DNA from 3 places in the Janibacter sp. DB-40 genome. Region 1 is predicted to be linked to each of the others. Evidence: riboswitches for the same ligand, from Rfam matches in the RefSeq annotation. Region 1 holds a riboswitch; each other region holds the start of a gene.

Region 1 (2,256 bases):
TCGGAGTGGATGACGGTCAGCTGCTCGTCGCGCAGCTTGCACTCCTCGAAGGCCCGCTCCAGCGCGGCCTCGCCTTCCTTGGTCGACACGTACCCCACGACGATCATCTGTGCTCCTCAAGACGACTTGCTGATGGAAGACCTAGGTCGAACGCTACACCGCCACTGCGTGACATGTCTCACGAGTGCGTTGGCGTGGCGACGAATTCGGTGGCCTCCCTCACCGGGGTCGCGGGACCACGACCGAGCGCAGCACGTCGGCGACCTGGTCGCCCTCCGTGAGGAATCCGTCGTGGCCGACGAGGGAGCTGATCGTCACCAGCTCGGCACCCGGCTTGGCCTCGACGAGCTCCTCGGACAACCGCGGCGGGTAGAGCCGGTCGGAGTCGACCGGGACCACGACGAGACGACCGGCGAAGGGGGCGAGGGCCTCGCGCAGGCCACCTCGCCCACGAGCGATGTCGTGGGAGTTCATCGCCTCCGACAGCACCGCGTAGGAGTTGGCGTCGAAGCGGCCGGCGAGCTTGCCGCCGTGGTGGTCGAGGTAGCTCTCGATGGTGTACCGCGGTCGACCGTTGGGCCCGACCGGCTCGTCCTGGACCTCGCGGTCGAAGCGCAGGTGCAGCTCGGGCTCGCTGCGGTAGGTGATGTGCGCGATGCGCCGGGCGATCCCCAGACCCGCCTCGGGACCCTCGGGGTTGCCGTAGTAGTCGCCGCCGGCGAACCACGGGTCGTTGCGGATGGCGAGGATCTGTGCCTGGCTCCACCCGATCTGCTCGGCGGTGGCGTAGCCGCTCGTCGCGAGCGCCACTGCGGTGGCGACACGGTCGGGGAAGCTCGCGACCCACTCGAGGGTGCGCATGCCGCCCATGGACCCACCGATGACGGACTGCCACGTGCTGATGCCCAGCTCGTCGGCCAGGCGCGCCTCCGCGGCCACCTGGTCCCGGATCGTCACCCGGGGGAACCGGCTCCCCCACGGACGTCCGTCGGCGCACCTGGCGCCGGGGCCCGTGCTGCCCTGGCACCCGCCGAGGACGTTGATGGCGACGACGAAGTACTCGTCGCTGTCCAGCGGTGCGCCGGAACCGATGAGGTCGGGCCACCAGCCCGCGGTCGGGTGGCCGGGACCGGCCGGGCCGACGACGTGGCTGTCCCCGGTGAGCGCGTGCTCGACGAGGATCGCGTTGTCACGGTTGGCGTTGAGCTCACCCCACGTCTCGTAGGCGAGGACCACGTCGGGCAGCCGGTCGCCGGACTCGAGATCGAGGTCACCGATGGTGACGAACTTCCGGCGGCCGGGGTGGTCTCCGTCGCGCCAGGAACCCGCAGTCGTGGGGGGCCTGGTGGTCACGCTCATGATGAGGTCTCCCGGGGGCTCGCCTTGCCACACCCCTACGGTGCAGCCAGGTCATCACCCGGGGCACCCCGTCGCGAAGAGGGTTGCCGGCCAGCAAGCCGGGGCTTGACGCTGGCGCTCATGACCTGCCGACAACCATAGCCATTGACGCGACACGGATCGAGCGGGGTCCGCACACCGGACCCTCCGGCTGACCTGTCAGGCAGCCGCCCCCGAGGCCCCGTCCGGCGAGGCGCTTGCCCAGGGCCGGACCCCCGCGGAGAGCAATCGCAGCATCAGCTCGGCCAGGCGGTGGTCGGGATCGATCTCCAGGGCCCGCTCCAGGCAGATGCCGGCGACCGTGCCGTCCCCGACCCACCAGGCGAGGTGGGCGACGAGGGTGAGGACCGGCGGCGTCGCCTCGGGCGGCAGCAGCCGGGTCAGCTCGACCAGGCGTGAGCGCACGAGCAGCACCTCCTCGTGCCACCGCTCGGGAGAGACGTCGCCCGACGCACGCGCGCGCCCCTCGTCGAGCCCTGCCGCGACGTCGTCGACGACGTCGGCGTCGGGCACCCACGGGCACCACTGGGCCGCGAGCGCCGCCGCGGCGGCCGGGGTGCCGCAGCTCTCGGCCATCGGCATGGCCCCCGGGCAGAGGACGCCCATGAGGGCGTCGCGCCAGACGACGTCCCGGAGCGAGGTCGCCACCCAGGCGAGCGCCTCGTCGCTGAGGAGCGTGACGGCCATGGCCTGCGGGCGCGGGTCGAGGAGCAGTGTCCACCACGCGAGGACGTCCTCCCCACGGTCCAGCCAGGAGGCAGGCGGGACGGTGGGGCCACCACCGAAGGTGCGCGTGCTGCTCCCCGACCCGAGGGATGCCAGGTGCAGGCCCACGGAGCGCGCGCGCTCCTCGTCCCG
Region 2 (2,256 bases), 890 kb from region 1:
TGATCCGCACGGCCGTGGACTGCGGGCGCTCGGCGAGCAGGTGGTCGACGAGCGGGTGCGCGCAGAACTTCCCGTCGCGCACCCCGATCCCGTGCTCGTCGCCGAGGACGCGGGCGACCTCGCTGCTGTCGTGCCCGTCGACCGTGATCGTCGCCACGGGTGCGCCCGTGCGACCGCCGAAGAGGGTGTGCACGTGCACCCCGTCGATGGTTGCGAGACCGCTGAGCAGCCGGGTGCGCAGGGCGTGCTCGTGGGCGATGATCGCCTCCTCGTGCTCGGCGATGACCTCGCAGGCGGCGGCGAGCGCGACCGCGCCGAGGACGTTGGGGCTGCCTGCCTCGTGCCGGGCCGGACCGGTGGTCCACTCGACGGCCCCGTCGCCGACGCGGGTGGTGGCCCCGCCCCCGGCGAGGTACGGGTCGGCCGTGTCGAGCCAGTCCCGGCGGCCCACGAGCGCGCCGGCGCCGAAGGGCGCGTAGACCTTGTGCCCGGAGAAGGCGACCCAGTCGATGCCCAGGGCCGCGATGTCGACCCGGCGGTGCGGGACGACCTGGGCGGCGTCGAGCGCGAAGCGGGCCCCGTGCGCGTGCGCCAGGTCGGCGAGCCGCTCGATCGGCCAGTGCTCGCCCGTGACGTTCGAGGCGCCGGTGGCGACGACGAGTCGGTGCTCGCCCGGGTGGGTGCGCAGCGCCTCGTCGAGGAGCGTGACCGCCTCGGCGTGGCTGTGCGGGATGGGCAGGCGCACCGCATCGGCCCAGGGCAGCAGGGCGGCGTGGTGCTCGGAGGCGAAGACGAAGACCGTCGTGCCCGTCGGCAGTGCCCGGGCGAGGAGGTTGAAGGAGTCGGTCGTGTTGCGGGTGAAGACGACCTGGTCGTCCTCGCGTGCCCCGACGAAGGCGGCGACCGCCTCGCGGGCCGCCTCGTAGCGGGAGCTGGTCACCCGGGAGGCGAAGCCGGCGCCGCGGTGGACGGAGGAGTAGGTGGCGGAGGCGGCCGTGACCGCCTCCGTGACGGCGACGAGGGCGGGGGTGGTCGCACCGTGGTCGAGGTGGGCGTACTCGACGGTGGAGTCGTCGTGGTCGCGGTAGGTCAGTCCGGCCGACACGAGCGGGGGCAGGGCCGTGGTGGTGGGACGCAGGTCGGAGACGGTCATGGAGGACTCCATCGGGTCAAGGACCCAGGCGTCGACCGTGAGTCCGCGCTTGCCGGGCGACACCACGCCGCCGGCCAGGTCGTCACCCGGAGCACCCCACCGCGGAAGGAGGGTTGCCGACCAGCTAGCCGGGGCTTGTCGCTGGTACTCGTGACCTTGGGTCGAGACGGTAGCGGACGCACCGCTCGGAGTGCGCGACCGGGCACGACCCGTCTCGGATCGTGGGACGTCAGCCGAGGAGGAGGGCGACCAGCGTGCCGACCACGAGGTACGGGCCGAAGGCCAGGTGCGTGCCCCGCCCTGCCCGGCGGGCCAGCAGCAGCCCGAGCGCGACCACGCCGCCGAGGACGAAGCCGAGCCACAGCCCGAGGAGGACGTGGCCCCAGGAGAGCCAGCCCAGGACTGCGGCGAGGGAGACGATGAGCTTGGCGTCGCCCATCCCGACCGATCGCCCGTAGAGCACGAGGGCCAGCAGCAGGAAGCCGCCTCCGACGAGGAGTGCCGCCAGACCCGCCCGGCGAAGGGAGGTCCAGTCGCCGGTCGCGGCGCTCGCCCCGGCGAGCAGGGCGAGCTCGACCGGCACCAGCGGCAGGGTGATCGCATTGGGCAGGCGGTGCACGTCCGCGTCGATCGCGGCGAGGGCGAGACCGGCGGGCACGAGGACGAGGTAGGGCAGGAGGGCCGGCCACGGGTGATCGGCGAGCGCCCGGGCCACGAGCACCCCGGCGAAGGGGGCGACCGCCACCACCCACAGGTGGCGGGGGAGCGGGCCGGTCTCGTCGGGGCGGCGGTAGGCGCCCCTGCGCAGCGCGACCAGGACGCCGATCCCGAGTGCGCCCGTCACGACGGCGACGAGCACCAGACGGGAGTCCACTGGGGGAGGCTACCGCCTTGGTGCGCGTGTGACGCGTGTGTCAGGCGTGTCTTTCCCCTACTCTGCGAGCATGGCCACTCGCCCGTCGACCACCGCTCGCAAGAGCGCCGCCTCGCGACCCCGCGGAAGCACGCGGCCCTCGGGGCGGAAGCCGACTGCCAAGGGCAAGGCTCCGGCGGCGCGGAAGAAGGGCGCGTCCGGGGGCGGGCTCCCGCTGCCGCTCGCGGCC
Region 3 (2,256 bases), 1.5 Mb from region 1:
GCGTGCGGGCCGGCTCGGCATCCGGTTGCCGCTGCTGCTCGTCGGGCTCTTCTTCTACGGCGCCTCGATGGCGATGGTCATCCGCGGCACGCTCGGGCAGATCCCGTGGGACGTCCTGCACGTCGGCGTCTCGAAGCACCTCCCGCTGACCTTCGGGACGATCGTCATCGGGGTCTCGCTGATCGTCCTCCTGGCCTGGATCCCGCTGCGCCAGAAGCCGGGCGTCGGCACGATCGGCAATGCCCTGCTCATCGGTCCCTCGGCGGACGTCGTCCTCGCCCTCCTGCAGACGCCGGAGGCCCTCGGGTGGCGGATCGCGCTGCTGGTCGGCGGTGTCGTCCTCAACGGCATCGCGACGGGCATGTACATCGGCTCGCAGTTCGGTCCCGGTCCGCGTGACGGCCTGATGACCGGGCTGGCGCGGGTGACGGGGCGCTCGATCCGGCTGGTGCGCACCGGGCTCGAGGTCTCCGTGGTCGCCGTCGGGTGGCTCCTCGGCGGTGTCGTCGGTGTCGGCACCGTGCTCTACGCCGTCGCCATCGGGCCCCTCGCGCAGCTCTTCCTGCCGCTCTTCACGGTCGAGCTGACCCCCCGGCGTCCGGATGCCGGACCGTCAGACACATAACTGGACATTATGGGTCGCAATATGTGACGTTATGTCTTGGTCATGAGTCCCAGCGCGAAGCCCCGGCTTGCTGGGCGGCAACCCTCCACCCTCGGTGGGGTGCCCCGGGTGAGGACCTGGACGCGGTCGACCGGCCGCGTCAAGCGCGGGTTCACCTGAGCCCTGGACGAAAGAGTCATGCCATGAGCCAGACGATCGACGAGACCACCACCGACCCGAACCTGGTGACCACCTCGGTCACCGGCGCCCTCGTGCGCGGCACCGCCACGGAGGTCACCCTCTCGGCGCGCCAGCACACCTTCACCATCGACGAGCCGGCCGGTCTCGGTGGCACCGACCTCGGCGCCAACCCCGTCGAGCACCTGCTCGGCGCGCTCGCCTCCTGCACGGTCATCACCTACCAGGTGTGGGCGGAGAAGCTGGGCCTGCGCCTGGACGGAGTGGACGTCGCGCTCTCCGGCGACATCGACCTGCGGGGTTTCTTCGGCACCGCCGAGGGCGTGCGGCCGGGCTTCCGGGGCATCGACCTCGAGGTCACCCTGACCGGCCCGGAGAGTGACGCGGACTACCGCCGCCTCGAGGAGGCCGTCTCGACCCACTGCCCGGTCGCGGACAACCTCACCAACGGCGTCCCGGTGCGGACCACGCTCGAGCTGGCCGCCGGCTGATCACCACGCTCAACCGTCGCCACTGCTGACTCCGACCGGCAGCGGAGTCAGCCCACGTCGTCCGGTCTGCAGCCCGCAGGGGGTGTTGCAGGCCGGGCGCCGTGCTGTCCGGCCGCCGGGGGCTAGCGCACGACCTCGCGCAGGCTTCCGTCGACCCGCCGGGTCCAGCCGCGCCCGTCGAGGTGCTCCAACAACGGCACCGCGGCCCGCCGGGTGGTGCCGAGGGCCTGCCTCGCTGCGCTGAGGGTGAAGGGCTGCTCCAGCCCGGCGAGCACCCGCATGGCCCGTGCCGGTGCGTCGGGCAGCAGGACGACGTCGTCGGGCAGGCGCAGCAGCCGGCCGAGCCGGGCCGCGGCGGCGAGCTCGGTGGCCCCGAGACCGAGGTCGGCCAGCTCACCGCGCTCCGGGGCGACGAAGGGGGTCACCCGCAGCTTCTCCTCCACGGCCGCGATGCTCGCCTCCGCGGCGCCCAGTCCTCCCGCGGCCGGGTCGTGGACGGTCCCGTCCGTCAGGGCCAGGCCGGCCGGCCCGATGAGCGCCCGCACGGCCGCCTGCCCCAGCGAGGGCGGCAGGTGCGCCGCCAGCCCGAGGTGGTGGGCCGCCTCGGCCACCGGCATCCCGGCGCTCAACGGCTCGCGTCGGTGGTGCTCGCGGACGGCCGCGACGAGGCGCGCCTGCCAGTCGGCCAGGGTGGTCCCGTCCACGAGCCAGTCGCCCACTCGGACGGCGCCGGCCGGCGCGGTCAGGCCCAGCCGGCCCAGCACCTCCTCCCGGTCGGCGCCCCGCGACCGCAGCCGCACGGCGGACAGGTCCCCGGTGGACAGCGCCTCGGCGCGCCGGCCCGCCGCGCCCCGCCGGGACAGCGGGAGCGGGTCGACGTCCACGACGCGCGCGGACCACAACCGGCGGCTGCCCGGGTCGCGCAGGATCGCCCGGTCGGCGACCCGCCACGGCAGGACCACC

Evidence for each region. A riboswitch is a leader RNA that binds a small molecule or an ion and turns the genes downstream of it on or off. The one in region 1 is predicted to bind S-adenosylmethionine.
Region 2: it holds a riboswitch for S-adenosylmethionine, as region 1 does, so the genes downstream of both, PVE36_RS09975 (aminotransferase class V-fold PLP-dependent enzyme) here and PVE36_RS05790 (homoserine O-acetyltransferase) in region 1, are expected to answer to the same signal.
Region 3: it holds a riboswitch for S-adenosylmethionine, as region 1 does, so the genes downstream of both, PVE36_RS14890 (OsmC family protein) here and PVE36_RS05790 (homoserine O-acetyltransferase) in region 1, are expected to answer to the same signal.

The regions. Positions count from the first base shown of each region.
Region 1 covers NZ_CP120360.1:1,217,052-1,219,307, reverse strand. Annotated here, with positions in the region: gene PVE36_RS05795 (universal stress protein) at 1-107, opposite strand, end outside; gene PVE36_RS05790 (homoserine O-acetyltransferase) at 220-1,359, opposite strand; SAM riboswitch class IV at 1,376-1,485, opposite strand; gene PVE36_RS05785 (DUF4192 domain-containing protein) at 1,558-2,256, opposite strand, start outside.
Region 2 covers NZ_CP120360.1:2,105,448-2,107,703, reverse strand. Annotated here, with positions in the region: gene PVE36_RS09975 (aminotransferase class V-fold PLP-dependent enzyme) at 1-1,153, opposite strand, end outside; SAM riboswitch class IV at 1,194-1,309, opposite strand; gene PVE36_RS09970 (A24 family peptidase) at 1,383-2,027, opposite strand.
Region 3 covers NZ_CP120360.1:3,096,111-3,098,366, reverse strand. Annotated here, with positions in the region: gene PVE36_RS14895 (hypothetical protein) at 1-625, shown strand, start outside; SAM riboswitch class IV at 664-777, shown strand; gene PVE36_RS14890 (OsmC family protein) at 808-1,293, shown strand; gene PVE36_RS16265 (SelB C-terminal domain-containing protein) at 1,416-2,256, opposite strand, start outside.